Regions from separate parts of the Thalassospira sp. SN3W genome, predicted to be linked through region 1. Evidence: riboswitches for the same ligand, from Rfam matches in the RefSeq annotation. Region 1 holds a riboswitch; the other holds the start of a gene.

What was found. Region 1 has a riboswitch for thiamine pyrophosphate ahead of P8T57_RS17605 (ABC transporter ATP-binding protein). Riboswitches for the same ligand answer to the same signal wherever they lie in the genome.
Positions count from the first base shown of each region.
Region 2: it holds a riboswitch for thiamine pyrophosphate, as region 1 does, so the genes downstream of both, thiC (phosphomethylpyrimidine synthase ThiC) here and P8T57_RS17605 (ABC transporter ATP-binding protein) in region 1, are expected to answer to the same signal.

Region 1 is NZ_CP121124.1:3,824,282-3,840,663, forward strand. Features, by position in the region: gene P8T57_RS17545 (HAMP domain-containing methyl-accepting chemotaxis protein) at 1-1,325, opposite strand, end outside; gene P8T57_RS17550 (hypothetical protein) at 1,588-1,854, shown strand; gene P8T57_RS17555 (hypothetical protein) at 2,095-2,316, shown strand; gene P8T57_RS17560 (adenine phosphoribosyltransferase) at 2,440-2,967, shown strand; gene P8T57_RS17565 (hypothetical protein) at 3,093-3,539, shown strand; gene P8T57_RS17570 (hypothetical protein) at 3,655-4,197, shown strand; gene P8T57_RS17575 (ChaN family lipoprotein) at 4,218-5,273, opposite strand; gene P8T57_RS17580 (PLP-dependent aspartate aminotransferase family protein) at 5,322-6,503, opposite strand; gene P8T57_RS17585 (FAD-binding oxidoreductase) at 6,573-7,895, shown strand; gene P8T57_RS17590 (MBL fold metallo-hydrolase) at 8,182-9,225, opposite strand; gene P8T57_RS17595 (ABC transporter substrate-binding protein) at 9,362-10,315, opposite strand; gene P8T57_RS17600 (ABC transporter permease) at 10,388-11,191, opposite strand; gene P8T57_RS17605 (ABC transporter ATP-binding protein) at 11,188-12,012, opposite strand; TPP riboswitch at 12,003-12,114, opposite strand; gene P8T57_RS17610 (quinone oxidoreductase) at 13,136-14,119, opposite strand; gene P8T57_RS17615 (LysR family transcriptional regulator) at 14,218-15,075, shown strand; gene P8T57_RS17620 (CoA transferase) at 15,092-16,382, opposite strand, start outside.
Region 2 is NZ_CP121124.1:2,411,656-2,428,037, reverse strand. Features, by position in the region: gene arsJ (organoarsenical effux MFS transporter ArsJ) at 1-311, shown strand, start outside; gene P8T57_RS10920 (PhoH family protein) at 649-1,413, shown strand; gene thiC (phosphomethylpyrimidine synthase ThiC) at 1,479-3,314, opposite strand; TPP riboswitch at 3,445-3,560, opposite strand; gene P8T57_RS10910 (cation diffusion facilitator family transporter) at 3,621-4,631, opposite strand; gene P8T57_RS10905 (heme lyase CcmF/NrfE family subunit) at 4,839-6,818, shown strand; gene ccmI (c-type cytochrome biogenesis protein CcmI) at 6,827-8,086, shown strand; gene P8T57_RS10895 (response regulator) at 8,433-8,879, shown strand; gene atpC (ATP synthase F1 subunit epsilon) at 9,002-9,406, opposite strand; gene atpD (F0F1 ATP synthase subunit beta) at 9,449-10,867, opposite strand; gene P8T57_RS10880 (F0F1 ATP synthase subunit gamma) at 10,919-11,809, opposite strand; gene atpA (F0F1 ATP synthase subunit alpha) at 11,840-13,372, opposite strand; gene P8T57_RS10870 (F0F1 ATP synthase subunit delta) at 13,372-13,929, opposite strand; gene P8T57_RS10865 (hypothetical protein) at 14,356-14,841, shown strand; gene P8T57_RS10860 (DUF550 domain-containing protein) at 14,899-15,219, opposite strand; gene P8T57_RS10855 (ABC transporter substrate-binding protein) at 15,315-16,130, shown strand; gene P8T57_RS10850 (primosomal protein N') at 16,144-16,382, opposite strand, start outside.

The DNA.
Region 1 (16,382 bases):
GCGGCAACAACGGCAAAGCCTTTACCTGCTTCGCCTGCGCGGGCGGCCTCGATGGTGGCGTTAAGCGCCAGAAGGTTGGTTTGACCGGCAATGTCACTGATCAGTTCGACAATCTCGCCAATGCGACCGGCGGCTTCTGAAAGTCCGGCGACGGTCTTGCTGGAAACTTCGGCTTCGCGCGATGCTTCGGCGGTGATTTCGGTTGAATGATGCGCCTGATTGCCGATCTGGGTGATCGAATGCGACAGATTTTCCGCTGCGTCGGCCACGGTGCGGACATTAACCGTGGCTTCTTCGGAGGCGGCAGCAACGGTTGTGGCACTTTTGCTTGCCAGATCGGCGGCACCGACCAAGGCGCGGGCCGTGCTTTGCATCCGGTCGGCCGATGTGGAAACCGAACCGACAATATTGGCAATTACCCCTTCGAACCCGCCAATGTGTTTTTCAAGCGTCTTCATGCGTTCTTCGCGCTTGCGCGATGCCGCTTCCTGTTCGGCTTCCATGCGTTTTTTTGCAATCGCATTGGTGCGGAACACATCGACCGATTGTGCCATGCGACCGATTTCGTCCTTGCGGTCAAGGTCATGGATGGTCAGATCGGTTTTGCCATCGGCAAGTTCAGTCATGACCGAACCCAGCTTGCTAAGCGGTTCGGTAACGATTTTCGACAGCAGCAACCGCATGCCAAAGATGGTGGCAAGTGCAATGACGATGCCGCCAATCACAATACCGATCAGGATCTGATTGGTTTTTGCCTGTTCGGGGGCAACCGAAAGACTTGATGACAGAACCGCAATCACGTCGCCCTTTTCGGCTTCCATTGCGCCATGGCAGCTAAAGCAAACCTCGCGATCAGCACCTTTGGTCACACCAAGAACAATTGGCATCGACAGGCGATAGGTGCCTTCGTCGGTATAACGTCCAATGGTTTGACCGGTTTCAATGGCTTCCTGATCAATCGCATCGCGCGGCGTTTTCAGGTCCTTGTCGCCATATTCCTTCATATAGGCCAGCGTGGTCGGGCCCCATGCCGACCATAATTCGCCGGGATAATCCAGATTTCGGCTTTCAAACCAGTTGTTGAAAACATCAATACCGATGTCATCAGAGTCATCAGGACGGGCGGCCATCACATTTACAATCAGCGCATGAAGCGATGTCAGTTCATTCTGGCTTAGCTGATTAAGCTTGGCATCCATTGCCTTTTCTTCGGCAAACATCATCATGGCAAGTGCGATGATCACCGTGGAAGTAACGCCGAAGGCCGACGCCCACATAAAGCGTTTGCGAATGCCCATGGCATTGAAAGCCGATAACAACTTCATCACTGATCCCCGAATGGATTATGCAAATGCACGCGAACAGACCATCAATGATCCACTGATGATCCGTATCAAACTGTCCCGAATGCAGCATCGGACCATGCGGGATGCAGGTCTTTGATTTGTCTCAAGTCGGATGGCAAAATGGCTGGATCATTCGGATAGGTAAGGGCGCGACGGTATAGTTCGCGGGGGGCGGAAACTTGTCATCTGGTAACTGGCAGGGCATAAGGCACGTGGTTATCGTATCAGAACAGGAAACATCATGAGCATTTCATTCTCGGACGCGCAGAAAAAGCTCGAACAGATCACAGCCGAAATGCTGGAGCTGATCCGAAAATATGGTCTGGATGCTGAAAGTCCGTTTGATGTGATCCCGGTTGCACGCGCCAAAATCGACAATCAGCAGGACTATATCCGGTTTCTGGAGCTGTCGATCGAAGGCCGTATCTACGGCGAATATGCCGATGCGTTGCAAAAGAAGTTTGATGAAGAAGCGCGTCAGGCCGAAGCCCAGAAAAAGATGCACTGAACCGGGCTGGCTATTCGCCGGTTGGCGTCTTTTTTCTGTCTGATAGCAGTTTGTTCTGATTGCATTTTTTCCGATTAAGGCGAGGTGTCACAAAATATTCCCGATCTTGTCACCGTCCTGCCGTTGAGAGGCGGCCTTTAGGGGATTATATCGCTGCTTGACGATGCGCTGGCAAAGCCGGGCGTCGTTATTCCGAAGGGGATTGTCATTCGGAACATCACGAGCAACAGGATGGCTGACATGAACAAAAGTTATGTCCAGACCTTGATGGAAGTCGAAAAAGTATTTGGTCAGATCAATGACCATGATTACCGCCTTTATCGCGCAGTATGGGGTAACCGGCAGGCCGCCGGGACCGGTTTGCCGCGTGGTACACGTGCTGAAATCAGCAAGAAACTTGCAAATGACTTTGTCACGGCAAACAACGCCGTAATGCATCGAAACACGGCGCACGCGGCCTAGCTGCGATTGCAGGCCGCAAACCCGATTTGCTGCCAATATTCGGGAACGCTTGATTTTAAACCGCCATCTGGTGTTAAAGATGGCGGTTTTGTTTTTCAGGTTAACCCCGGCCGGAGTTCTCCCATGTCGATCAAGTCGCTGATCCGTACCATTCCCGATTACCCGAAAAAGGGGATCATGTTTCGCGATATCACGACCCTGTTTGCCGATGCAGATGGTTTGCGTGATTTGATCGACAGTTTTGCTGCCGAATTTCAGGATAAACAGATCGACGTGATCGTCGGGATTGAGGCGCGCGGTTTTATCATCGGCCCGGCGGTCGCCGTAGCCCTTGGTGTCGGTTTTGTTCCGATCCGCAAACGCGGCAAACTTCCTGCTGAAACCATCGAAGTCGAATATGAACTGGAATATGGATCGGACGTGATCGAAATGCACACCGATGCGATCAAGCCCGGACAGCGTGTTCTGGTGATGGATGATCTGATCGCAACCGGTGGCACGGCTCTTGCCGCGATTGATCTGATCGAAAAGGCAGGCGGCGAAGTTGCCGGTTGTGCCTTTATTATCGATCTTCCTGATATTGGCGGGGCACAAAAAATCCGTGATCGCGGTGTCGATGTCTTCCATCTGGTCGAATTCGACGGCGACTAATGCCTAAAAACAGCTCTATACCCACTGAAAATGACGATTCTTGTCTCTTTTGAGCCGTAATTGGGATATAATCTTACAGTTGAATAATGCTGTAACATGTTCCGGTTTCGGCTGGAGAGAGGAAAATGGTCGCACCTGTCGTCAACAACCAGTCCATAAGTCAGGTCAGCCAGTATGGCCGACTTGCGGCTGCTGGTGCGCGCGGTGTGGCGACGGTTGACCGCAATAGCCAGATTCAGGCCCCCAGCGAGCATTACACTTATGACCCGGATAATGACGGTATCCTGTTCAATGCCTATATCGACGGCAAGGGCAAACAGCAATCCGGACAGGGAAGTGCGGGTGATCAGAAAGACCAGCGCGCCGAACAAAGCCGTCTGTCGGCGGCTCGTCGGGCAAGCGACCGCGAAGGTGCGATTTCACCCGAAAGCGATATCGATTTCGCAAGCCTTCTTGATCCGGAAATTCCATTCGATCTAAGCGCGAATAGCGGAACATCATTCTATGCGGTGGTTAATGCTGTTGTGCATGGTGCGGGTATTCGCGGCACACGGGTTGATGCTTTGATCTGATCGCCTGCCGGATTTCCTTGAAAAGTGAATAATACATTCCGTTCCGGTCCTTGTTGTCGTGCCCAAGCGGCATTATGATCGTGATCCGCCATGCGTTTCGTTTGCTGGATCAGATATGCAGAACAAGCCGGTCCTTAATTCCGTATTCGAAGCCGTTTTTCGCCTGATTGATCATGCATTAAACGACAACGAATATCTGCAACCGCAAAAGCTTCATCGTCTGCTGTATCTGGCGCAGGCCTATTACGGGGCCAATTATCACGGTCGCATGTTGATGCCCGCTGTTTTCATCGCAGATGATATTGGTCCGATTGAACCGAACGTCTATGCCGTCATGGAAGAAAGTCGACCGGATGTGCGGCTTAAATCGGTTGATCCCAAAACGCAGCATTTTATCGAAAGTATCTGGTCGCAGTTTGGTCATCACTCTGTCGAACATCTTAGCGAAACCGTGCGCAATCATCCGCCTTATCTTGATGCATATAAACAGGGGCCGGGGACAGTGATCCCGTTTCAGGTGATGGTGGATTTCTATGCCTCGGTCCGTAAAAGTGCCACCACGCCTGAGGCAAAAGAAGTTGTCCGCCCGCGTGTCATGCGTTCGCATAAGGGCAAACCGGTTGCGACCACCGATTGGTTGCCCCGTCGAATCAAATAATTTTCGGTTTTTGCTCGGACCTATTGTCCAATCTGAATGTCTTCGCACGGATCGGCACGTGGCAGATCATTTGTGAACCACATGAAATCCGCCACATTTTCTGATCCCATCCGAAGCGCATAATCACGCACACCAGGAAGGTCTTCACCCGGGTCATCTGCCTCGACCAGAATGACAACTGCAATGTCGTTATCGTCGATATCAGGTGCATAACGCCGCAGATGGTAGGGTACCGCAATGTCATCACGCACATGCATGGCACCGGCAATCAGGAATGCGCCATCCGGGCTAATGGTTTTGTTCGCATCAATCATCGCGCGCGCAAGCGACGCATCGCGGGCAAACTGCACAAGCGAAAAGTCAGGTAATTGCGATTTGGGTAACATGTTGCAATGACCGACTGCAATTTCCTGATCAAATCGTGCGGCAATATCATCGGGTAGCGCCGGCAGGGAGAGCTTTTGCGCAAGCTCGGTCGGCAGGGCGCTGATACCTTCGTTGATCATGGGCCGCAGGACATCCCGGGGCAGATTGCCTGCAACCATCGGCAGCCCGTTTTCCTTTGCCGCCTCGGCAATCGGCGCATAGTCATGCCATGATGGCCAACCACTTTCGCCCCACTTCAACTCACTACCAAGTTCCTCGGGCGGTACAGCCTGCCAGGCCTGATCAAGGCTTTCCTGCTGGTCGCGATTAAACATTTCCCAGACAACTGCACGCTTGGTGTTTTCGCGTTTGCTTAGCGCGCGGACCAATTGTGCCTGATGATGATGATGGATCGGATTGTCGTGTTTTTCCCCGATCAGGATAAAACGCGTCCCGGCAAGATGCGAAACCAGGTCGTCAAACATGATATAGCGCTGCTCGGCCATATCGAAAATCAGTCCCGGTGCCGGGGGCAGGGAATTGGCATCGGGAATATCACGCATGCCTGCCGGTTGGCTTGAGGTGCGGGCTTGCGCCTGCGCCGAACGAACCGGAATTTCCGTCGCCGCGATCATTGCTGTAATGGCAAGACACAGCGAAAGTGATTGTTTGAAACAAGATCGTGTGCGGGCACGAAACACAGTTTTCATCACGCGTGGAATTTCCAGTCCGTTGATTGGCCGATTTTCATTCCGACTTTATTTACTCAAATCCAGGGCGGTTTCAATATCATGGATCAAATCGTGGGCATCTTCGATACCGACGGACAAACGCAACAGATCATCGGGTACAGGGCTTGTTGGGCCTTCGACCGATGATCTGTGTTCAATCAGACTTTCGACCCCGCCAAGTGACGTCGCGCGTTTAAACAGTTTGCACTGATTGTGGAAATCCACGGCCCGTTTGCCGCCGCCCTTGACCCGGATCGACATCATGCCGCCAAATCCGCCGGTCATCTGACGCTTGGCAATGTCATGGCCGATATGGCTTTCAAGGCCGGGATACTGGACCTGCGCGATTTCAGGGTGGTTTTCGAAATGGCGGGCGATTGCCATGGCATTGGCACTGGCCCGTTCGACCCGGATTGACAGGGTACGCATACCACGCAAAAGCAGCCATGCTTCGAACACACCCAGAACACCGCCGCCGCCTGCATGCTGTTTGCAAACGCGTTGCCAGAATTCGCTGTCCTTGTTTGCAGTGGTAAGTGTGCCGGCCAGAACATCACTATGTCCGTTAAGATACTTGGTTGCCGAATGCATGACGATATCTGCACCCAGTTCAATCGGGCGGGTCAGAAGCGGTGTGGCAACCGTATTGTCAACCGCAACAATCGCCCCGGCCTTGTGCGCGGCATCGGCAACGGCGGCGATATCGGTGATCTGCCAGTCCGGGTTGGCGGGCGTTTCCAGCCAGACCATTCTGGTTTTGCCCGGCTGGATATGTTTCACCCACTGGGCCGTGTCGCCATTATCAACAAAATCAAATGTCAGACCGGCGCGCACACCGCTATCGAGCATGAAGCTGCGCAGTGCCCAATACATTACCTTTGGCGCGACCACATGATCGCCTGGTGATAACGCATGCAGCAACGCAACGGCGGCGGCCATGCCCGATGCGAAAAGCCGCGTCTGTGTGCCACCTTCGAGCGCGTCAAGAACCGCACAGGCCTGATCATAGGTCGGGTTGTCGGTGCGAGTATAGCATCGGCCATCGTGATAGCTAAGATCGGTATTGCGTTCGAACGTGGTCGACGGATAGATCGGCGGGGTGACCGAACGGGTGGTTTCCTCGACCCAGCCCAGGGCCTGAGCCGTGATGGTTGCGGGGTTCTGTTTCTTGTTATCGGCAGACATGGTGGCACCTGATTTTGTTGTCATTTATTGCCGCGCAACATAACGTGGAACACGCCACATCCCAAAACGAAAACAAAAGAACGACTGATTCAGATGCCCCATATCACGAACGATCCCCAATTCGACCTTCCCAAAGAATGCGATGTTGTCGTTATCGGCGGCGGTATCCATGGTGCCAGCAGCGCGTACTACCTTGCCAAGGCGGGCATGAAGGTTGTCCTTCTGGAAAAGGACACCATTGCCTCGCATCAGTCGGGGCGGGCGTGGGGGTTCGTGCGTCAGCAGGGCCGCGATCCGGTTGAACTGCCCCTGATGATCGAATGCAACCGCATCTGGCAGGGGCTTGAACAGGAACTGAATGCTGATCTGGAATGGCGGCAGGGCGGGGTCATGTTCGTTGCGCGCGATGATGCCGAAATGGCGGAATTTGAGCAATGGATCGAAGACGCCAAAGGATTTGATATCGAAACGCAGGTGCTTGATCCCAAGGGGGTTGCCAGGATCGCACCGGGCATCACGCGCCCCGGCGTTGGCGGGATTTATACCCCGTCTGACGGGCAGGCCGAACCGAAAAAGGCCGCCCCGGCAATCGCAAAACGTGCCGGTGAACTCGGCGCCTTTATTGCCGAAGGTTGCGGTGCCATTGGCATTGAAACGAGTGGCGGTGCAATCAGTTCGGTCATATCCGAACGTGGCGAGATCAAATGCAAATACGTGATCTGTGCCGCTGGGGCCGCGACGCATAAATTCGTTGCCAAATTCGGCCGTCGCCTGCCGCAGCAAACCACGCGCGGCACGGTGATCCGCACCACCCCGGTGCCGGAAATTTCAGCCGCCGGTACATTGGCCGCCGGTCTGGCGTTTCGTCAACGTGCCGATGGCTCGATGAATATCGCTGACGAATTCATGACCGATCTGGATCTGACATTGGGCCGGTTCAAATATGCCCGCGATTTTGCACCGGGCCTGTTTGCTAATTGGGCGACCTTCAAATTCCATCTGAACAGGCGGTTTGTTGATGACCTTGTTGATCGCCTGCCGGGTTCGGCGGCATCAAAGCAGCCATTGATCGGGCGGCGGGAAAATCAGGCGCAGCCCTACGAGGTGCGCGTGAATAACGCGATGGCCAATTTGCAAAAGGTCTTTCCGCAAATCAAACAGGTCGGTATTGCCGATAAATGGGCGGGCGATATCGATGTTACCCCCGATGCCATACCGGTGATCGATCAGTTCGACAATCCAAAACATTTCTTTGTCGCCACCGGTTTTTCCGGCCACGGATTTGCCATGGGGCCAGTGGTCGGCAAGGTGCTGGCGGACTGGATCACAACCGGGCAGCCATCCATTACGCTTGCCGGGATGGAGCTTTCACGGTTTGAGGACGGCACCATCCGCAAACCGCGCACGCGGGTCTGATCTTTTTGTGTGAGGAATAATCTGGCGTCGGGATCGTTTTCAAACGGTCTTGACGCAGGGTATCTGTCATGCAATTAAATGTTATGTTATAACGTAACTTTTAATTTGAAGCTCATGATGAAATTTGCATCGGTCGCCGGTGTTGGTCTGGCTCTTTTCGGTGCAGCACAAATCGCCTAAAGCCGAGACCATGATCGCAGTTCTCCCAAACATTGCGGCCAGGGTTTCGGCTTTCGAAGACCGGCAACGATCTGCACGTTGCCGGTCTTCACCTATCTGTTATGCTCTATTGCGCGGCTTTGGTTTCGGGTAAATCATTCGTCTGATGATTGGTTTTGCCGTCAAAAAACCGTGTTGCCCCAATCGGGGCGGCAATGAAGTCATTCGCGCCAATGTCGGCATCCTTGCGTGCCGATGCCAATCGCACCGGCGGTTCGTCAACCGGTTCTGCGGTCAGGACGAAAGTCCCCCAATGAATGGCAAGCGCCTGCTTGATGCCCATTACCTGCATGATCTGAATGGCTTCTTCGGGGTTGGTGTGGGCGTTGCGCATGAAATCGCTGGGCTCGTAAGCCCCGATCGGGATCAGGCCGAAATCGATCCCGCCATATTGTTCGCCCATTTCGGTAAACAGCCGTTCGTTCCAGCCGGTATCACCGACGAAATAGAAACGATAGCCATCTGCGAATTCAAGGATATATCCGCCCCACAGCATTTCCTTGCGGTCCTTGGTGGTGCGCGCCGACCAGTGATTGCTGGGCACATGGGTGATGGTAACGCCGCCATGCGAAAGGCTTTGATCCCAGTCGAGTTCTTCGTACTGGTCGGGGGAGATTCCGGCCTTTTCCAGAAGGACCCCGTTTTTCAGCGGCAGGATATAGCGCGGGCCATTGCCAATCTTTCCAAGGCTTTCGACATCGAAATGGTCGTAATGATTGTGCGACAGCAGCACCAGATCAAGCGTCGGCAACTGATCGATCCGCAATCCCGGCTGGCTGTATCGTTTGGGGCCGACATATCGGAACGGCGATGCCCGTTTGGCAAAGACCGGGTCGGTCAGGATATTGAGCCCGCCATATTGCACCAGAGCCGTCGCATGGCCGATCCATGTGACTTGCAGGCGCGCCGGATCGGGATTGTGGATCGCGTCCATATCCGGGGCCTCGGTCGGGATTTTGCCGTGCTGGTGTTTGGCTTTTGGCCAGTTTTCAGAGCCGAAATAACGCCGCTTCAGGAAGCGCCAGAATGATCTTTTGCCGGTTTCCGGCAGGGGATAGCGGTTTTCAAATCCGAATGCTGTGTGGTGCGTTGGGCGTTTTTTGTCAGTCACGCGGTCAAATCCCCTGATCGGCTGATTGATATTTTCGATCTTATGAATGTGTCGCGGATCGGGAATTGTGCAAGTGCGGGCTGATCAATGGAAAAGGCCGGAACCGCGTTTGGTTCCGGCCTGCATTCCAGTCGGTTTATTCGATCACGGTCACGTAGCTGTCAAGCGGTGGAACGGTTTCGATAATGCCCTGATCCTTGAGATAATCGGCAAAGCGGGCATAACGGGTGCGGTCAATAGCGGCCGGACGGAGCGCAAAGCGCGGCAGGGTATCGGCCCATGCCTTGATGTTAAGCTCGTCATCCAGGTTCGGATAGGCCGCGATAAAGGCCTGCCAGCTGTCATCGGGATGATTGACCAGATACTGCACACCTTCTTCAAGGGCAGCCAGCATGCGCGCAAAGCGCGGATCATCGGTTTTGTCGTTACGCACGGTCAGGATCAGCTCGTCATAGGGCGGAACACCTTCTTCCTCGACATAAAATGCCTTGCCCGGTTTGCCTTCGATTTCCATCTGGTTGAGCTCGAAATTGCGATAGCCGCCGATGATCGCATCGACCTGCCCGGAATACAGCGATGGCGAGAGCGAGAAATTGACATTCACCAGTTCGACATCGTCAATCGAAACCCCGTATTTGCCCAGCATCGTGCCGAGTAACGCATCTTCGAAACCGGCCAGCGAATAGCCGATTTTCTTGCCCTTAAGGTCGGCAATTTCCTTGATCGGCCCGTCTTTCAGAACGATCAGGCTGTTAAGCGGGGTTGCGACCAGCGTGCCGATCCGGGTCAATGGCAGGCCTTCGGCGGCCTGCACGTGAAGCTGCGGCTGATAGTTCACAGCAACGTCACCCTGACCGGCGGCAACAAGGCGCGGCGGGGCGGATGGATCGGCCGGTTCGATCAGCTCGACATCCAGGTCATGCTTGGCAAAAAAGCCCTTTTCCTTGGCGACGATCAGGGGCGCGTGATCGGGATTGACGAACCAGTCCAGCAGTATGGTGAGCTTGTCCGCGGCGAATGCCGGGCTGGTCATTCCCATCGCAACCGCACCAATCGTGGCTGCGGTGATCATGGATTTCAGGCGTGACATGGATGAACCTCCTATCGGATATCGGATATATTTTTGATGTTCTGTCCCGCAGTTTCGGGCGGGGAATTCGGTTTATTTTGCCGGTTTCAGGCTGTCGGGCTGCCATGGCAAAGCCGCACGTAACGCCCGGTCGACAAGGAAATATTGCGTGATTGAAAACGCGCACAGGATCAGAAGGCAGGCAAAGACCATGTCGATCTGAACCCGTGCATTGGCATGCAGCATCAGATAGCCAAGCCCGTGGCTTGACCCGACCCATTCGCCGATCACAGCCCCGATGGGGGCAACCGCGGTTGCGACCCGAAAGCCCGAGGCAAATGAAGGCAGTGCGGCGGGGAGGCGCACATGGGTCAGCAACCGCCAGCGACTGGCACCCATGGTGCGGGCAAGGTCGAGGAAGCCCGGTTCGGTGCGTGATAACCCGTCAAAAAACGCGACCGTGACGGGGAAGAAAATGATCAAGGCCGCCATCGCGATTTTTGAGCCCAGACCAAAGCCCAGCCATAATACCAGAAGCGGTGCCAGCGCAAAAAACGGGATCGCCTGCGACACGAGCAAGATCGGCATCAGCCAGAACCGCACGGGGGCAAAAAGTGCCATCGGAAGGGCTGCCAAAGCCCCCAATGCCGCCCCGGCAAAAAGCCCGATCACGGTTTCGGCAATCGTGTATCTGGCGTGGTCAAGCAACACGTCATGACGCTTGATCAGGGTCAGCCAGACTTCATAGGGGGCGGGCAGCATATATTTTGGTGCGCCGGTGACGGTCACAACAATCTGCCATGTCGCGATCAGGGCGGCGATGATGATGACGGGTCGGGCGAGTTTCAGCAGCCGCCGTTCGGTAAGTGGGGTGCGGGGCGTTGTTTGGTTGGTCATGCCAGATCCTCCGCCCGGTTGAGTTCCTCTGCGGTGGCGCCAAGCTGACGGAGCAGTTCGGCCTGATGGCGGAGGATTTCCGGATCGGTGACATCGCGCGGGATTGTGCCCGCCGGAAGGATGGCGTCGCTCAGGACCGCCGGGGTGCCACGCAAGACATGAACGCGATCCCCGATCCGAAGGGCTTCGAGCGGATCATGGGTGACCAGCAAAACCGTTTTGCCGCGCAATACCCGTGCGGCAAGGTCCTGAAGGCGCATGCGGTTAAGCGGATCAAGGGCCGAAAACGGTTCATCCATCAGGACAACCGGGCGGTCTTCCATCAGGGTGCGGGCAAGGGCGGCGCGCTGCTTCATCCCGCCCGAAAGTTCGGCCGGGCGCAGGTGGGCGGCGTCTGATAGCCCGACCTTGGCAATCAGCGCATCGGCGCGTGCAAGATCGGGGCGTTGATTGCGAAGCACCGCCCCCAGCACCACATTTTCCCGGACACTCCGCCACGGCAGAAGCAAATCCTGCTGCGCCATATAGGCAACCCGACCCAAAAGCGGCTTGCCATCCGAGCAGGCAATATCCCCGTCGGCCTCGCCATCAACCAGCCCGGCGAGATAGCGCAACAGCGTACTTTTGCCGACACCAGATGGGCCCAGCAAACAGGTGATGCTGTTGGCAGGTAAACTCAGATCAAGATCATGGAAAATATCGTCGCCGTTAAAGGCCACGCGACCACCGCGCAGATGAACATCAAACGGCGTTGTGTTGCCCGGCATAACGGGGGAATTTGGGGAGGTTGCCGGTTTCGGCACTGATTCTGTCTTGCGCATGCGATCCTTCCTACGCCGGTCTTAACCGGTTCAGGTTCAAAGGGTCGTCCGGCAACACCGAACCTCTCAGCCGATTCACGATCAGCCCCCCTGGAGATGACGGGACTATGCGCAGATCATCGCGTTACGTCAAGCATTGGAAAAAGTTCTTGATTTGTTCTTTTGTTTGTGGCATAAGATAAAAGTCAACGGGAGAAATACACCCGGACCGAAACCCGCAAGGCCTTGTGCCTCGCGGGTTTTTGCGTTTGGGACCAGATCAAAGAGGGGATCAGGATGCGGCGGCAAGGATTGAGGCAGGGCGGCGGGGCACCCCGCAGGATATGCGTCGGCGGATGGCGGAGCCATTACGGCGGCATTCCGAGCCGGTTCTAATATGCTTTTAATGCGCTTGTTTGTCATGACGGGAGAGGTGCGTCTTGTCGGGGAACGGACCCCGAATTTGCCGGAAGCGGCAGCAATGGCAGCATTGGCGACATCGGATTGTGGCCCGTCGGTGGTGGACAGGTTGGGGGCAGTGCGCCCGAAAACCGTCTGCTGATGAAGATTGCGGCGGCCCGAGATGTGTCTGGACGCCGGGGTGGCGCGTTGCTGCCGGGGCCGGACGGTGATCGAGGCGGCAGGGAGCCCGATGATGGTCCTTCGGCGAGGTTGCTGGACGCCCGAGGTATGTCCGGCCTTCGGAGGTCATGCCATTGCCGAAAGGGGCCGGAGCGGGCAGCGATGCCGTGGGCGGTCAGTGGCCCGTCGATGGTGGGACAGGTGGGGGCGGTGAGCCCGAAGGCCGTCTGTTGGCGAGGATTGCAGACGCCCGAGGTTTGTCTTGGGTTCACTGGTTGCCGGAAGTGCCGCCATGGCCGGAAGTGATCGGATCGACCGTTCGAAGCTAGCCCGCCGGGTGATCCCGTCCATGTGCTAAGCCATCGATCACCGCCGGGAAGCAAATGCGCCTTGCTTTGCGCCGGCTTGTGGTTCCGATATGCTGGGCGGTGTCATTTTCTGTTTTTGGGGGCGATGGTCTGGGGGCGGTTGGGTTGCGCGTATCACGGCGGCCCTGCAGCATGGGCTTGCATCAACCAATTGATTTGTCGATGCCTGTTGACCTGTACAGGACCGCGATTGATTACTTGGGTGTGCAATCGGCTTGTGTTACCAGCGTGATCGCTCCGCTTGTTCGGCCCGCTTCAAGGTCGGCATGTGCACGTGCGGCCTCGGAAAGGGGATATTCGGTCGCGGCCGGGAACTCATACTGACGCAAAATATTGAACCACGCGTGTGCGGCCCGGTGATAGTTTTCTGTATCCGTGACATACGTAAGGATACTGGGCCGTGCAAGAAACCGGTTGGTCAGATGCCGCAGATCAAGAGGCGGTATGTCTCCGGCAACCTGACCAATTGTTGCGGTAATTCCGAACGGCCTGGTCGCGTTTAGGGATTTGGTCAGATTATCGCCGCCGATCCCGTCAATCGCGTAATCAACACCCCGTCCTGATGTCAGGTCCATGATGGCGGTTTCAAAATCCTGTTCGCGATACAAGATCGCGTGATCAAGCCCCTGCGCTCGTGCTGCCAGTGCCTTGTCTGAGGAGCCGATTGTGCCGATGGTTGTCGCCCCTAAATGCTTGGCCCAGCGGACCAGTATCTGGCCCAGACCACCTGCTGCTGCGTGTATCAGAACGGTTTGGCCCGGTGAGACGCGGCCAATTTGTTCTAATAAAAGGTAGGCAGTCATGCCGCGCAGGAAGGAACCGGCGATCTGATCGGGTTGAAGATCATCGGGGATTTTGATCAGCTGGCTTGCCGAAATGTTGCGTTCTGAGGCATAGCTTCCGGCCGGAAAACCGGCATAGGCAACCTTGTCGCCGATGGCAAAGCCGGTCACGTCAGGACCTGTTCCCGTAACGGTTCCGACAGCTTCAACCCCGATAATCGCGGGCTTTTCTTGCAGCGGATACAGGCCGACGCGATGATAGATATCGACAAAATTAACCCCTATCCGGTTTTGGTCAATCCGGACTTCACCCACGGCTGGTGCGGGTAAATTGATTGCGCGTTCCTGAAGGCATTCCGGGCCGCCGATTTGGCTGAGTTCGATGATTCTGGTCATGAAATACTCCTGACATTCGATGTGATATCAGGAATATCCGTTGTTTTTCTTGGGGGAAATTCCCTATATTTGCGTAGTTAATGGGGAAAAATGCGCAAATGAATTGGGAAGACTACCGATACTTTCTGGCTTTGGCTGATACGGGCAGTTTTTCGGCAGCGGCACGGGAACTGGGTGTGGATCACAGCACGGTTGCGCGTCGGGTCAATGCGCTTGAAACCACATTCGGGGTCCGGTTGATTGATCGTTTGCCGAAGTCGGTGATGTTGACGGTTGATGGCAAACTGGTTGCCGAACAGGGGCGTCAGGCGGTTCTGGCAATGCAGGCGGTTGAACGTGTTGCGGCGGGATCCGCCGACCATGTTTCAGGAACTGTTTGTGTGAGCGCACCACCGGCACTGGCCAGTCATATTATCGGGCCAAAAGTCCGGGAATTGCGAGAACAGCATCCTGAGATCGATCTTGTTTTGCAGGGGGAAACCCGATCAACAGACCTGAACCGGCGGCAGGCCGATATTGCGTTGCGCCTGTCGCGCCCGGAAAAATCGGCGGTCACAGTGCGCAAGTTGACGGATATGCCGTTCGGTTTTTACAGCGCACCTGATTATGACAAGCCCGAGCATGTCTGGGACTTTATCAGCTGGGATGAAACGACGGCTAGTATCCCGCAACATCGCTGGATTGAGGAGCGGTTGCATGGGCGCAAGGTCGTGCTGCGTAGCAATGATACCAGCATACAGGCTGCGGCGGCTGGCTCGGGGTTGGGAGTTGCGATTTTACCGCACTTTGTCGGGGATGCCGATCCAAGGCTGGCCCGCCTTTATCCTCATGAAAGTTTTCCACCGCGCGAGGTCTGGATGCTGGTGCATGAGGATCTGCGTCATGCACCACGCATCCGAACTGTGATGGATTTCCTGATCAAGACTGTTGCCGTGCTGAAAACCCAGATCGTCTGAGTAATTGATATATTGCTTACCACGCTGCCGCGCTGGATAAAAGCCGTCCTGCCGGGTAATCCCAACCATGTGCGACGCCATCAATCGTGGCCGGGAACCGAACGCGCCGGGCCTTGCCCCAGCTTGTGGTTTCGAGATGCGGGGCGATGTCGTTTTCGGTTTCGGGGGCGATGGTTTGGGGTCGGGTTGGTTGCGCAGTCTGGCAGAGCAGGTGGGCGGTGCGGGCCAGCGAATGGCGGGCGGTGGTGATCTGGCCGGTCTGGCTGCGGAGCAACAAGGCGTGGATGGTGCTTGCCGCCATCAGATAGCCGGTTGCGTGGTCAAGGGCCTGCACCGGAAGGGGCGTTGGTTTTGGCGCATCGGCCTGTTTCATGCCGAAATCGGCGATGCCGCAGCTCATTTGGACCAAGCTGTCAAAGCCGCGCCGTTTGGCCCACGGGCCGGTCCAGCCATAGGCGCAGAGTGTCACATCTATCAGGCCGGGATTGATGCGGCGAAGTTCGTCCGCGCCATAGCCAAGGCCGGGCAGGGCATCGGGGCGGTAGCCATGCAGCAGGATATCGGCACCGGCCAGAAGGCTTTCGAATGTTTTGCGATCCTCGGTGCTTTTGAGGTCAAGCCCGGCACAGCGTTTGCCAAGGGTGATTTCGGGGATTACCGCGCCCTCGTCCCAGTGGGGCGGATCGATGCGCAAGACATCCGCGCCATAGGCCGCCAGAAACCGCCCGGCGACGGGGCCAGCCAGGACGCGGGTCAGGTCAAGCACGCGGATCCCGGCCAAAGGCCGGTTCGGCCGGATAACGTGGCGGGATTTTGCGGTGATGCCGTGATGCTGCCAGCCGATCAGCGGTTCGGCCGCAATCGCAACCCCCTGCGGGTGGGATTGCCAGTCACCCAGGCTACGCATGGTGGCGGCACAGCCGCCCGCCGCAATGATTGCGGTTTCGAGGTCATCGGATTTCCAGTTTGCGACAATCGGGGCGAGGGCTTCGCGGTCCGTGTAATCGCCCAGAACCGACAGGGCGGCCGCACGGTGATGCGGGGCGTTGGTGTGAAGCCGTATCCAGCCATCAGCGGTTTTATAGTCACCGGCAATCGCATCCCAGACCGGCGGCAATTCCCAGCCCATCGGGCGGATCGTCATATCAAACCATTTTGATGTCAGCCTTTGATCAATAGTGATGTCCGCCAGATCGCCAGTCGCCAAACAGCGATAGCGCGAGATCATGGCGGCTGCGATGCCGATGGACGCGGTTGCAAGATCGGTGACGGCAAAGAAGGATGGCAGGGCGTCCGTGCCGGTGATT
Region 2 (16,382 bases), 1.4 Mb from region 1:
ATATCTCGCCCGAAATTGCCGTTCTGGGCGGTTTGATGGTCTTCGGGCTGGTCTTTGCGGTCAATTCATCGCTGCATTCCTATCTGATCCTTGCCTATGCCGATGGTGACAGGGTCGCGATGAATGTCGGGTTCTATTACATGTCCAATGCCGTCGGGCGACTGACTGGCACCATCCTGTCGGGACTGGCCTATATGTATGGCGGTCTGGTTGGCTGTCTGGCCGTCTCGGCCGCCTTCCTTCTGATCGGCTGGATAATCAGTTTTGGCCTGCCAAAACACCAATCCGGGACGCCCGAAGCACTGCATTAGAAAAAAGTTATCTCGCAGATGCGGCATAAATCTCTGAAAAGACTCACTTTCCGATTTCATTTAAATTTAATCAGATAAAAAACAGTGACAAAACACAGGATGTAGGCGTACGATTCTGTTGTACGGTCAATAACTGGACCGCAGGAGGGGTTCCCGAGTGACGCGAGAGCACGTTGTAAAACGGAATTTTTCGCCCCCCGGATCGCAGATGCAACATGTTGCTGCGAACGGCGGTGAACCCACCCGCCACTTCCATCGCAAGATGAAAATTGAATGCGCGCCTTTCCATGATGGAATGGCGCGTTTTGCTTTATTGGCACAATTGATGAGGTGACTTATGGGTAAGCGCGCAGCACGCCGTCGTAGCCGTCCGCAACAGGCAGACACCAACGTTCACGAGCTGTTTGACGGTGACAAGTCAAACTGGCATCCCCTGAACGGTCAGGGTGACGTCCCTCAGAACGGCCAACGCGATCAAAGCTTCCGCCGCCACATTCGCCCGAAAAGCGAAAATCAGGCGGCCCTGATGGAAGCAATCGATGCCTTCAACCTCATCCTTGCACTTGGCCCGGCGGGAACCGGGAAAACCTTCATCGCTGTTTCCAAGGCCGTCGAAGCGCTGGACAAGGGCGAAATCGGCCGCATCGTTCTGGCCCGCCCCGCGGTCGAGGCTGGCGAAAATATCGGCTTCCTGCCCGGCGACGTCGAAGCCAAAATGGCCCCCTATCTTCGCCCGCTTTACGATGCACTGAATGACCGTCTCGGTGCCAAACGCCTGCGGCAGTACCTTTCGGACGGCACGATCGAAATCGCACCGATTGGCTATATGCGTGGCCGCACACTCAACAATGCCTTCGTCGTGATTGACGAGGCCCAGAACTGCACCTACGGACAGCTCAAGATGCTGGTCACCCGCCTTGGCTGGAATTCAACCATGATCCTGACCGGCGACCCGGACCAGACAGACCTTCTGCCGGAAATGTCGGGCCTGTCGGAAATGTCCGACCGTCTTGAAAATGTCGAAGACATCGCCTGCGTCAAACTGGCTGATCGGGACATCGTCCGTCATCCGCTGGTCGCCAGCATGCTGACCGTCCTTTAACCTTTCGGCACGGCAAACCAAAAGAAGAAGGCGGGTCCGTCACCGGGCCCGCCATTTTCACAGGCTTATTTCCCGATGTTTCGGGGCATGTATAAATCCCCGCCATCACGGTATTTTTCCGCCATCGCCGCCATGCCTTCCTTCTGCACATCGGCCCTTATTTCGTGTGAAATCCGCATCGAACAGAATTTCGGCCCGCACATCGAACAGAAATGCGCCACCTTGTGCGCCTCTTTCGGCAGGGTCTGATCATGAAATGCCCGTGCGGTTTCCGGGTCCAGCGACAGGTTGAACTGATCTTCCCAGCGAAATTCAAACCGCGCACGCGAAAGCGCATCATCGCGTGCCTTCGCTGCCGGGTGGCCCTTGGCAAGATCGGCGGCATGGGCGGCAATCTTATAGGTAATCACCCCGGTCTTCACATCATCCCGGTCCGGCAGGCCCAGATGTTCCTTGGGCGTCACGTAACACAGCATTGCGGTCCCGAACCAGCCGATCATCGCCGCCCCGATCCCCGATGTAATGTGATCATAGCCGGGCGCAATATCGGTGGTTAGCGGCCCCAGCGTGTAAAACGGTGCTTCGCCGCAAATCGACAATTGCTTGTCCATGTTTTCGCGGATTTTATGCATCGGCACATGGCCCGGCCCCTCGATCATCACCTGGCAATCACGATCCCATGCAATGCGGGTCAATTCGCCCAGTGTTTCCAGTTCGGCAAATTGGGCGGCATCATTGGCATCGGCAATCGATCCCGGCCGCAATCCATCGCCCAGCGAAAAGGAAACGTCATACGCCCGGCAGATATCGCAAATCTCGGCGAAATTCTCATACAGGAAACTTTCGCGATGATGATGCAGGCACCATTTCGCCATGATCGACCCGCCCCGCGATACGATGCCGGTCACCCGGTCCACGGTTAACGGGATGTGATGTAATCGCAATCCGGCATGGATGGTAAAATAATCCACCCCCTGTTCGGCCTGCTCGATCAATGTGTCGCGGAATATTTCCCATGTCAGGTCCTCGGCAATCCCGCCGACCTTTTCCAAAGCCTGATAGATCGGCACCGTCCCGATGGGCACCGGCGAATTGCGGATGATCCAGTCGCGGATATTGTGGATATTGCGCCCGGTCGACAGATCCATGACCGTATCCGCCCCCCATCGCGTCGCCCAGACCATCTTTTCAACCTCTTCGGCCATTGATGATGTGACCGCCGAATTGCCGATATTGGCATTGATCTTGACCAGAAAATTCCGTCCGATGATCATCGGTTCGGCTTCTGGATGGTTGATATTGGCTGGGATGATCGCGCGCCCCCGTGCAATTTCTTCACGCACGAATTCGGGCGTCACATGATCGGGGATCACCGCCCCGAATGCCTCGCCATCACGCTTGGCATTGGCGCGCATTTCCGCCCGGCCCAGATTTTCACGGATCGCGACATATTCCATTTCGGCGGTAATGATTCCGGCCCGGGCATAGGCCAGCTGCGTCACTGCCCGCCCGCCAGTTGCGCGCAACGGCGCATGGCTTTGCGGAAATGCCGGAACCGCATGGCTTTCACTTTCGACAAAGCCGTTATCTTCGGGTTTGATGTCGCGCCCGGCATATCGTTCGGTATCAGCACGCGCCGCGATCCAGCTTCGGCGCAGTCGTGGCAGTCCCTTGGCAATGTCAATCGTGACATCTGGGTCGGTATAGGGCCCCGACGGGTCATAAACCCTGATCGGCGGTTCGCCTGCGGTGGCATGAACCGCAATTTCACGCATCGGTACGCAAATATCGGGAAAGTGCGATCCCGTAATGTGGATTTTGCGCGATGCGGGCAACGGCCCGGTTGTAACATCGCTGGTGACATCAATACTGATATCGGTTTTGGTAGATGGAACAGACATAAAAGGCCCCTTTGCAATCAAGGCAATGGAGACCCAGTTCTGCGAGAGGCTGCTGATGAAAAATGCCGACCGGTGATGGGAAAACCGCCATGACAAACGGGGCGTACCCACAGTATCAAAACAGGTAAATATGCCGGCATCCGCACCATCCCTACGCCAGTATGAACTGGATCAGGTTCAAAGGGTCACTGCGCTGCAAAGCCAGCAGTTTCTCAGCCCCTTGTCGGGGCTCCCCAGGTGATCGATTGCAGGGTTACAAGTTATGCGGGTAATGTCAATTGGTGGAAAACACCCGACACCCGAAACCTAGCGCCCCGTCGCCAGCTCGCCATTTGACGCCGGAATACTGTCCTGACCGGCCTTGCGCGCCCGGCCCGTATGCCAGAATTCCGGGTCTTCGGTATAACCACTGAACTCGTCGAGATGGATGTCTTCGGGCGGTTCGGGATGGATCGTGATATCCAGATCGGGATATTCCGCCCGGATGCTGTCCATCACCTGATGGCAGATGGTGTGCGATTCCCGCATCAGCATCCCGCCATCCATGATCAGTTCGATCTCGGCAAAGCGATGCACGCCCGATGACCGGGTGCGCAGACGGTGAATGCCGATCACGGACGCGTTTTTCATCGTCAGTTCGATGATCCGCTGGCTGTCTGATTCCGGCAATTCCTGATCCATCAGGACCGAAACCGAATTGCGCCCGACCTTGACCGCGGAATAAAGCAGGAAAAGCGCCACCATGCCGCCAATCGCCGGATCGGCCCAGTTCAGGCCGGAAAAACCTGCAACAAGGGCAACAATCACCGCCAGATTGGACAGGATGTCGCTGGTGTAATGCATCGAATCGGCGTCAACCGCCAACGACCCGGACATCCGCACCGCTTTTCGTTGCAGCAACACAAGCCCGACGGTCATGACAAGCGAGATCGACATGATCCACACGCCTTCAACCGCAAACCGGATCGGCTGCGGTTCCGCAAGACGCGATCCGGCCTCCGCCAGAACCAGAATGGCCGCCCCGATCATGAAGGCAGACTGGAAAAGCCCCGCCAGCGGTTCGGCCTTGCCATGGCCAAAACGGTGATCGTGATCGGCCGGGCGCCATGCGCTTCGGACCGCCATGAAGTTGATCACAGACGTCCCGACATCAAGCATGCTATCAATCATCGAAGACAGAAGGCTGACGGAATCGGTCATGAACCAACCGGCGGCCTTGATGGCAATCAGCGTCGCAGCAATGACAATAGAGGCCGTGGTTGCCCGACGTGCCCATATTTCCCTTTGCGCGATGTCAATGACAGGACATTGACTCATGTTCTACAGACCCTTGGTCTTCAATTTCCGCTCGCTGATTGCGGTTTTATATCGTGAATTGGCGTAATATGTAATGACTATTGCCATACTTTGACCTTCGCCTGTGCAGCAAATAGCGCATATTTGATATTCCGCAAGGTTTTCAAACCAGACCGGAGCGACTATATCAGCCCCGCAGGCGGATAAGAGCAAACAACAGGCCCACTTATGATTGTTGAAATCGGACATTATGCCCTGGTGCTGTCACTCGTGGTGGCATTGGCACAGTCGACCATCCCGTTTCTGGCCGCATCGCGGCGTGATGTCGCACTTCTGAAAATTGCGCCACGTCTGGCGATTGCCTGCTTTGCCCTTGTCGGTACAAGCTTTGCCGCCCTGACATATGCCTATGTCACATCCGATTTCTCGGTCGTCAATGTGGTCGCCAACAGCCACACCTCCAAACCGCTGATCTATAAAATCACTGGCGTCTGGGCCAACCACGAAGGCTCGATGCTGCTCTGGGTGATGATCCTGACCCTGTTTTCGGCTGCCGTCGCGGGCTTTGGCCAGAACCTGCCACCAAGCCTTCTGGCGCGCGTCGTCGGCGTCATGGGCTTGATAGCCCTCGGCTTCCTGCTGTTCATCCTTCTGACGTCTAACCCGTTCGAACGCGTGATTAATCCGCCGCTCAACGGCGAAGGCATGAACCCGCTGCTTCAGGACCCCGGCATCGCCATTCACCCGCCGTTCCTTTATCTCGGCTATGTCGGTTTCTCGGTGGCCTTTGCCTTTGCCGTTGCCGCACTCATCGAAGGCCGGGTTGATCCGGCATGGGCGCGCTGGGTCCGTCCCTGGACGCTGGCCGCATGGATGTTCCTGACCGCCGGGATCGGGCTTGGCTCCTGGTGGGCCTATTACGAACTCGGCTGGGGTGGCTGGTGGTTCTGGGATCCGGTTGAAAACGCATCCTTCATGCCGTGGCTGGCCGGAACCGCGCTTTTGCATTCGGCGATTGTCGTTGAAAAACGTGACGCGCTCAAAAGCTGGACGATCTTCCTGTCGATCCTTGCCTTTTCCTTCTCGCTGCTCGGCACCTTCCTTGTGCGGTCGGGCGCGCTGACATCGGTTCATGCCTTTGCCACCGATCCGACGCGCGGGGTGTTTATCCTGTTCCTGCTGTGTCTGACGGTGGGCGGGTCGCTGGCCCTTTATGCGTGGCGCGCGCCAACCCTGAAGGGCGGCGGTCTGTTTCAGCCGATCTCGCGCGAAGGCGCACTTGTTTTCAACAACGTGCTGCTCTCGATTGCCGCGGCCATGGTGCTGCTCGGCACCCTTTATCCGCTGCTGCTTGAAACCCTGACCGGTGAAAAGATTTCGGTCGGCGCGCCGTTCTTCAATTCCACCTTCGTTCCGATCATGACGCCCCTGATCATTGCCATGGCATTCGGGCCGATGATGCCTTGGAAACGTGCCGATCTGTTTGCGGTTCTGGGCAAGCTCAAAATCGCCATTGCCGCCGTGATCCTCGTTCTGATCGTCACCTACTGGCTTGCCGGTGGTCCGGCCTTTGCCCTGTTTGGCATGGGGCTGGCGATCTGGCTGTTTGTTGGAACGATGCTGGAATGGGCCGGACGGATCAAGCTTTTCCGCGAACCGCTCTCGACCAGCTTCCGCCGGATGCGCAATCTGCCACGCTCGGCACACGGCACCATGCTGGCTCATGCCGGGATGGCGATTGTCATTGCCGGGATCACCGGATCACAGGCATGGACCGAAGAATCGGTTCAATCGCTTGCCATCGGTGAAAGCACGGTTGTTTCGGGCCATACCTTCACGCTCAGCAGCCTTCGCGAATATCAGGGGCCGAACTTCTTCGCCCGCGAGGCCACCATCACCATCGCAACCCCGGGCGAACGCACCATAACGCTTACCCCGGAAAAGCGCGTCTACACCGTAGAAGGCATGCCCACGACCGAGGCCGGAATCCGGTCCGGTTTCACCGGCGATATCTATGCTGTCATCGGCGATGAAGACGCCAGCGGCAAATGGGTGACGCGCTTCTATGTCAAACCGATGATCCCGTGGATGTGGGCCGGTGGCATCATCATGGTGCTGGGTGGTCTGATGTCGCTCTCCGATCGTCGTTATCGCGTCGGTGCCCCTGCCCGCTCCACCAAAACGGTTCACACCGTACCCGCCGAATAGGATTCTCAATGACCATCTGGATTGTTCTTGGCGCCTTGACGGCTCTGGTGGCGGGTTACGTCCTCTGGCCGATCTTGCGAAATGCGCGTTCCGCCAGTGCCGATGCGGGTGATGATCACCTTGCCGACATGGACGAAGACGAACTGCAACGCGATCTTGCGGTTTACCGCGACCAGCTTGCCGAAATCGGACGCGACATCGAACGCGGCGTTCTGACCGGCGAACAGGCCGACGCCGCCCGCACCGAAGTCCAGCGCCGCATCCTTGCCACCGATCAGCGCATCAGCACCCGCCAGCAATCCGGCGAGGCCGCAACGCGCATCTCCCGCCTGCGCCCGGCTGTTGCGATCTTTACCCTGCTTCTGTTTGTCGGCGGTATCGGCCTTTATCTGGATCTTGGCCGCCCCGACCTTCGTGATCGCCCCATGGCCAGCCGTACTGACGAAATCATGGCCGCCCGGCAGGCCAGCGAAAATGACGCCAGCCGCAATGACGCGCTGAACCGCGCCGTACAGGACCTGTCAAACCGCCTGCTTGAAAATCCCGATGACCTCAAGGGCTGGGAACTGCTTGGCGCCAGTCTGATGGCACTTGGGCGCGCCGAAGAAGCCCAGACCGCCTTCCTCGAAGCGGTCAAGCAATCCGGTCGCGATGGTGATTATCTGGCGATGTATGCCGAAAGCGTCATCCGGGCGAATAACGGCCAGGTCAACACAATCGCCCGCGGCGCACTCGAAGAAGCCGCCCAATCCGGCAGCAAGGACCCCCGCATCCAGTATTTCCTCGGTCTTGCCGATGCGCAGAACGGCAATGTCGCTGCCGCGATTGATCGCTGGATCGTGCTGGTGAATGGTGCGCCGTCCGATGCCGGATGGCTTCCGATGGTGCTGGCCCGGATCGACGAAGCCGCCCTCGCCCAGGGGATCGACATTACCGGCCGGATCAAGATCACCCCGCCAATGGCCTCAAACGCCCCTGCCGGGCCCGGGGGACCCTCGCGCGAAGACATGGAAGCCGCCGCCGAAATGTCGCCCGAAGAACGTCAGGAAATGATCCTTGGCATGGTGTCGCAGCTGGCCGACAAACTGGCGGAAAACCCGGAAAACCCCGAAGGCTGGGCCCGTCTGATCCGCGCCTATATGGTGATCGGCCAACCCGATCAGGCAAAGCAGGCCTATGACAACGCCCGGCAGGTATTTTCCGATGATACCGATCTTCTGACCCGCTTTGCCGGGTTGGCCGATGAACTGGGCATCCCTGCGAATTGACCGGCCCCAAACGGCCACCATCATTCATCACCCAGAATCGAACGCACCGTGAAAAATCGCGGTGCGTTTTTTCTGTTTACACCCATACGAATGCAGCCAACCAAATAATACGCAAGGATAGTATTTTGATCAAACTTTCGCCTGTATCCTATTGATTTGGCGTTCTGTTTCCTCAAATTTGACCCGTTGAAAAAGTGAACCGGATTCAGAAATTTCAAACTTTTCGCCTACAAGATTGAATTTATTCTGTCTTTTTCTTCAATTCCCCTAAAAGATTGACTATAATTCTCATCTATCAAAAGGGGGAGTTTCCGACATTCCCCATCCAAAAGAATAAGGACGTCGCATGATCGCCGGTGCAAGCGGGGCCGTAAGCAATTTGCTGCTGATAGAAGACAATCCGGGCGACGCCCGATTGGTTCAGGAAGCGCTCCGTGAATTCACCCACCCGGTTACGCTGCATCATGTCAAGGATGCGATGACCGCGCGCCAGTTCCTGCAACAGGATGGCCCCTATCGCAATGCGCCAAGACCCCGCCTGATCCTGCTGGACCTGAACATGCCCCGCAAGGATGGCCGCGAAATGCTGCGCGAAATCCGGAATGATCCGTCATCCGCCTCGATCCCTGTGATCGTGCTGACCACGTCGGGGGCCGAACATGATGTGGATCTGTGCTATGCGGCGGGGGCGAACTGCTATCTGCGCAAACCGGTCGATGTCACGGAATTCATCGAACTGATGAAGATGATCGAATCTTTCTGGCTCGGTCTTGCCCTGACCCCGTCCCCCTGATCCCGCCGCCGGTTGCGGCTACCCCCATCACGCTTTCCCGATCAGCCCTTCTGACATGCCAAAAGCAAAAAGGCCGCTGTCTGCACAACAGCGGCCTTTTTAACAAAGTCGAAGATCGATGATCAGTTGGACAGTGCGGCAATCTGCGCACGGGCAACCTCAAGCGCACGCTCGGCATTCGCCTTGTCATGCGCCGTGGTTGCCGCCTTCAGATCCGCCTGCGCGGTCTCAAGACGTGCCTGGGCTTCATCGGCCTTGATATCGGAAACCGGAACCGCTTCTTCGGCCAGAATGGTGCAACGCTCGGGGTTAACCTCGGCGACGCCACCGGCAACGAAGATACGTTCGGAAACCTTGCCACCTGCATAGATGTCGATGACACCGGGGCGAATGGTCGAGATCATCGGCGAATGCTTCGGCAGCACGCCAAAATTCCCGTCCGTGCCCGGAACAACGACCATCTCGACCGGCTCGGATTTGAGCAGGGCAGACGGCGAAACAAGTTCCAATACAGTCGTATCAGTCATGACAGTCCTCTCTCCCGTATGGGAAGGGGGACCGAAGCTGCCTTAGGCAGCTTCGGCCATCTTCTTGGCTTTCTCGATGGCTTCTTCGATGGTGCCGACCATGTAGAATGCCTGTTCAGGCATGTGGTCATATTCACCAGCACAGATGGCCTTGAATGCCTTGATGGTGTCTTCGAGCTGAACGAACACGCCCGGAGTACCGGTAAAGACTTCTGCAACGTGGAACGGCTGCGAAAGGAAACGCTGGATCTTACGGGCACGGGCCACGACCAGTTTGTCTTCTTCCGAAAGCTCGTCCATGCCGAGAATTGCGATGATGTCCTGAAGACCCTTATAGGTCTGAAGGATACGCTGCACTTCACGGGCGGTCTCGTAGTGTTCCTTGCCGATAACGCCCGGATCAAGCGCACGCGAGGTACTGTCGAGCGGATCAACAGCCGGATAGATGCCAAGCTCGGCGATCTGACGGTTGAGCGTCGTGGTCGCATCAAGGTGGGCAAACGAGGTTGCCGGTGCCGGGTCGGTCAAGTCATCGGCAGGGACGTAAATGGCCTGGACCGAGGTAATGGAACCTTTTTTGGTCGAGGTAATACGTTCCTGAAGCGCACCCATGTCGGTTGCGAGTGTGGGCTGATAACCCACGGCAGACGGGATACGACCCAGAAGTGCCGACACTTCCGAACCCGCCTGGGTAAAGCGGAAGATATTATCGACGAAGAACAGAACGTCCTGGCCTTCTTCATCACGGAAATATTCCGCAATCGTCAGACCGGTCAGGGCGACACGTGCACGTGCTCCCGGGGGTTCGTTCATCTGGCCATAAACCAGTGCGGCTTTGGATGCACCTTCCGGGTTGATAACGCCCGAATCCATCATCTCGTGATAGAGGTCGTTACCTTCACGGGTACGTTCACCAACACCTGCGAAAACCGAATAACCGCCGTGGCCTTTTGCCACGTTGTTGATCAGTTCCATGATGAGAACGGTTTTACCCACGCCCGCGCCACCGAACAGACCGATTTTACCACCCTTGGTGTACGGCGCGATCAGGTCGATGACCTTGATGCCGGTAACCAGGATTTCGGTGTCGGTTGACTGATCGGTGAAAGACGGTGCTTCACGGTGGATCGGGGAGGTCATTTTCGCGTTGACCGGACCACGTTCGTCGACCGGCTCGCCGATGACGTTCAGGATACGACCAAGGGTTTCCGGACCAACCGGAACCAGGATCGCGTCACCGGTATCAATGACTTCCTGACCGCGACGCAGACCTTCGGTGGTGTCCATCGCGATGGTACGGACGGCATTCTCACCAAGGTGCTGTGCAACTTCAAGAACCAGACGCTGGCCGTTGTTGTCAACATGCAGCGCGTTCAGAATGGGAGGCAGATCGCCGTCGAATTTAACGTCGACGACGGCGCCCATAACCTGGGAAATTTTCCCCGCCTTCTTGTTCGCCATAGGTATTGTCTCCTGCTCGGACAAAACTATCCGTTAGTTCCTGCGACCCGCTTACAAAGCCTCGGCGCCGGAAATGATTTCAATCAGTTCGTTGGTGATCTGGGCCTGACGTGAGCGGTTGTACTGGATGCTCAGTCGGTCGATCATATCGCCGGCATTGCGGGTTGCGTTATCCATCGCGGACATACGCGCACCGTGCTCGGATGCACTGCTTTCCAGCATCGCACCGAAAATCTGGACCCCGACATTACGCGGCAGCAGATCAGCCAGAATGGCTTCTTCGGACGGTTCATATTCATAAACCGCAGAAGAACCGGTAGCTTCTTCCTGCCCGTCGGCTTCCGGCACCGCGAACGGTACCAGCTGCTGTTCGGTCACGACTTGCGAAATTGCTGACACGAACTTGTTATAGAAGATCGAGCAGACGTCAAATTCGCCTTCTTCGTACAGCGCCAGAACTTTGTCGGCAACGTCGGTAGCAGCAGAGAAATCAATCCCCTTCTTGCCTTCGACGCCAGTATACCGGGCGACAATCGCATCACCAAATTCACGCTTGAGCGCATCGGCACCCTTGCGGCCAACACAGATCAGCTTCACCGTTTTGCCAGCCGCGCGAAGGGCGCGGACCTTGATACGGGTTGCTTTGATGATCGATGCGTTGAAACCACCGCAAAGGCCACGGTCCGCGGTAAAGACGACGAGCAGATGCACATCATCCTTGCCGGTACCTGCCAGAAGCTTCGGTGCCCCCTGTGCGCCACCAACCGCGGCTGCAAGCCGTCCCAGCATCGTCCCCATGCGATCCGCATAGGGACGGGCTGCTTCTGCTGCATCCTGCGAACGGCGGAGCTTGGAGGCCGCCACCATCTTCATCGCCGAAGTAATTTTCTTCGTCGATTTGACGCTGGCAATGCGCGAGCGCAGATCCTTCAAACTAGCCATTGCGTTTCCTCCTTCGCCTAAATTTCAGACTTACGCGAAGGTTTTCGCGAACTTGTCGAGGAACGCTTTGAGCTTCGTTTCGGTGGCTTCCGAAAGAACCTTCTCGGTGCGGATCGCATCAAGAATGTCAGAACCGGTCGAACGGATATCGTTCAGGAACTGTTCTTCGAAAGCACGAATTTTGCCAACTTCCACGCCGTCAAGGTAACCCTTCACACCGGCATAGATCACAACAACCTGTTCTTCCACTTTAAGCGGCGAATACTGCGGCTGCTTGAGCAGTTCCGTCAGACGTGCGCCACGTGCCAGCAGTTTCTGGGTCGCCGGATCAAGATCCGATGCGAACTGTGCGAAAGCTTCCATTTCACGATACTGGGCAAGTTCCAGCTTGATCGAACCGGCAACCTGTTTCATTGCCTTGATCTGCGCGGACGAACCCACACGCGAAACCGACAGACCAACGTTCACAGCCGGGCGAACACCCTTATAGAACAGGTCGGTTTCAAGGAAGATCTGACCGTCGGTGATCGAAATCACGTTGGTCGGAATAAACGCCGAAACGTCGTTACCCTGGGTTTCGATAACCGGCAGTGCGGTCAGCGAGCCAGCGCCGTTTTCGTCATTCATTTTCGCAGCACGTTCCAGCAGACGGGAGTGCAGATAGAAAACGTCGCCCGGGAAAGCTTCACGTCCCGGCGGGCGGCGAAGAAGCAGCGACATCTGGCGATAGGCAACAGCCTGTTTCGACAGATCATCATAGAAGATGGTGGCATGCATGCCATTGTCGCGGAAATATTCACCCATTGCGCAGGCAACGAACGGTGCCAGGAACTGCATCGGCGCCGGATCAGAAGCGGTCGCGGCAACAACGATGGTGTTTTCCATCGCACCACGTTCTTCAAGAACCTTCACAACCTGAGCAACGGTCGAACGTTTCTGACCAACCGCAACATAGATGCAGAACATCTTGTCGCTGTCGGATTTCGCGGCATCGTTCACCGGCTTCTGGTTCAGGATGGTGTCGATGATGATCGCGGTTTTACCGGTCTGACGGTCACCAATGATCAGCTCGCGCTGGCCACGGCCAATCGGGATCAGCGAGTCAATCGACTTGATACCGGTCTGGACCGGCTCATGAACCGATTTGCGCGGGATGATGCCCGGTGCCTTGACGTCGGCAAGGCGACGTTCTTTCGCACCCAGTTCACCTTTACCGTCGATCGGGTTGCCAAGCGCGTCAACAACGCGGCCCAGCAATTCCTTGCCAACCGGCACGTCAACGATGGCACCGGTACGCTTGACCTGGTCGCCTTCCTTGATGGTACGGTCAGAACCGAAAATAACGATACCGACATTGTCTTCCTCAAGGTTCAGGGCCATGCCCTTGATGCCACCCGGGAAGTCGACCAGTTCACCGGCCTGAACATTGTCAAGACCATGAACACGGGCGATACCGTCACCGACAGACAGAACCTGACCGACTTCGGCAACTTCGGCTTCAGCGCCAAAATTGGCGATCTGATCCTTAAGAATAGCGGAGATTTCCGCGGCGCGGATTTCCATCACGCAACCCCTTTCATAGCGAGCTCGAGCTTCTGCAATTTGGTACGAAGCGAGGCATCAAAAACCCGGGAACCGACCTTGACGACAAGGCCGCCAAGAACCGCCGGATCGACATTCAGGTCCACTTTGACAGTGGCACCGACAACTTCTTTAAGAGCGCCGGTAACGGCTTCGATTTGCTCTTTCTTCAGCTCGGAAGCCGACGTCACCTGTGCGGTCACTTCGCCTTTGAAAGCTGAGAGCATGGAAAGGTAGGAACTGATAACATCCGGCAGAACGAAAAGGCGGCGTTTCTGACACAGAACGCCAACGGTCTTCTTGGTCAACTCGGAAACGCCAAGCTTGTCCAGAAGGGCCGCCATTGCCTTGGCCTGCACATCCCGGGAAATCACGGGACTACGGAGCACATTCCGCAGGTCATCGCTTTCGACGATGGCCTGGTCGAGCAATTCAAGATCGCTTTTGACAGCATCAAGCGCATCGGCCGACTGGGCCAATTCGAATAATGCTGTGGCGTAACGCCCTTGAAGCCCGGTCGCGGCAGTATTTTGGGACACCGGTGAAAGCCCTCAATTCTGGTTATGAGAACGACTCGGATACGTATAAAAAAATGGTCTCTCGGAAGGTGTTCCCGCCGAGAAGCGAGCGTTTGGTATCACATGTCCATGACAGGGGCAACCCCCGCGCAACGCCATTTGGGCGGTCTTTTTCATTCTTTACTGAAGTTGGGGCAAAACAGCCCCGGATCGCTCGCGTTTCGAGGCTTTTTACAACTATTTTATAATGCCGCCTCTCCCGCCATCGGCGGATTCTGTCTTTGGGAAATCACCTTTAAGGAACGAATCCCCGATTTTTCCGACGATGCGGCCCATACAACCCCTGATCGATAACCGTTTTTTCCGATCAAAAAGTGTAATCGACATCACATCCGAACCTTCCCGGCGTCAATTCCGGACACCCATGTCATCCCCAAGGAGGTTCAAATGAAACTGCCCTCGATGTCCCCTCTGGCCGGCCTGCTGATTGCAGGCCTTGCCCTGCTGCTTCCGATCAACGCCTTCGCGTGTAGCACCGGCTATTTCCGTTTTGTCGAAACCGGCACCGCCAACCCCTTCGTGCCATCCGCCTCGCGCGCCTATTACGATGATCAGGATCAGGCCGGAACCGCAATTTCCGTTTTTGTCGATCTGACATCGGCGGATTACAAGGCCATGGCCGACAGCCGCCTCAATGCATTCGGCGGTAAAACCACGGTTTACAAAATCGCCTGCGATGCCGTGACCGCCCCGCTGTCCGAAACCCCGGCTGAAGATGTGCCCTCCGATAGCTGGATGAGTGCCGAGGGCATCAGCCCCACCCACGTCTATCTCGAAGCTGACAATTTCAACAGCGCCACCGTCGGCTCCAAAAAGCAATCCATCCCGGCCTGGCTCACCAGCAAGTCCAGCAAGGTCTACAGCGCCAACTGATATCATCGCGTCGGGTCACCCTACCGGTGGCCCGATCCGCCAATCAGGGTCAGGACCCTAGATATGCGACCCGGTGCCATCGCCCTTGGCCGACCATTGCCGCGCCCGGTTGATCGCCATTTTCGCCTGCACTTCGTGATCAAGGTCCAGACCGAACTGATCGACCAGCCGATACAGCAAAATCATCACATCCGCCGCTTCGCGCCCGATTTCCGAAAGATCGCGGTCAACAACCGCCTCATCAAGCTCTTTCATCTCCGTCATCGCACGCGTAACAAGCGCACGGGGATCGGCAACCGGGCCAAAAATCTTTTCGGCCCAGTCACATATGCTTTGCTGGCTTTCGCGCAGGCTTGTTGAATTTTTAACATTCGTCATCAAATCTTATCCATGGAATATAAAAATCTGGGCTATCCATAACCCGCAAGCATGACGGGAGACAATATATGGCACGATGCCGGAAGTTCGTGCATATGGCGAGGTTGCTCCGATATCGCCTACAGAATTTGTGCGCCCTGACCGCAACATTGTGCGTTATTGCTTTTCCTTTGGCCGCAAATGCCCGCACCCTGATCATCGAAGGCCTATCCGAAGCCCCGCTGAAATGGATGGTCGACCGTGATCCGCGTGGCATTGATATCGACATCATGACCGAAGTGCTCAACGATATGGGCATCACCGATTACCGCTTTCAGCTTGTCGATAATGGCCGTCGTCTTCTGCATAATGCCCAGACCGGCAGCAGCGACATCATCCTGACCCTGTCGCAAAACACCGAACGCAGCCAGTATCTGCACTATCCCGACGAAGCCCATCTTCTGCTCGATTGGCGCTTTGCCGTGCGGATTGAAGACCGGGACCGGATCACCTTCGATAATTTTTCCGATCTGGCGCGCCACCGCGTCGGGGCGGCAGCGGAATATTCCTATACCGATACCTTCTGGCAATCCGGGCTTGATATCGAAATCGTCGCCAAAAACGATCTGCTGATCCCGATGCTGCTGGAAAACCGTTTTGATGTCGTGCCGGTCAATTACCTCAGCACGCTTTACGAAACCCTGCGCAACGGGCAACGCGAAAAAATCGCCTTCATCTATCCGCCGCTTCGCCGCGCGCCCTATTATAACGTGTTTTCAAAGGCGTCGGATTACCCGGACAAGGACGCGTTTCTCAAACGCTATGACCAGATCATCCGCGAAATGCGCAATGATGGCCGCCTCGCCACCATCTTTCAGGATTACCTCGGCCCGGATGGCCTCGACTGGTGGCAGTCCCAATATCAGAACTGAATCCGAACCGACCCTACATAAAGCTGTAAGGATCGATATCGATCTGCACCCGGACACTGCCCGGTGTTTTCACCTTTGATAACCAGTCATGGATCATCGCCTGCAACCGCACCTGTTTATCCGCCCGGATCAGGAAACGGCGGCGATACCGCCCGCGCAGCAACGATAACGGGGCCGGGGCCGGTCCCAGAACGACAATGCCATCACCGCGCGGTGCCGCCCGGCCAATCCGCCATGCGGCTTCGTCGACCT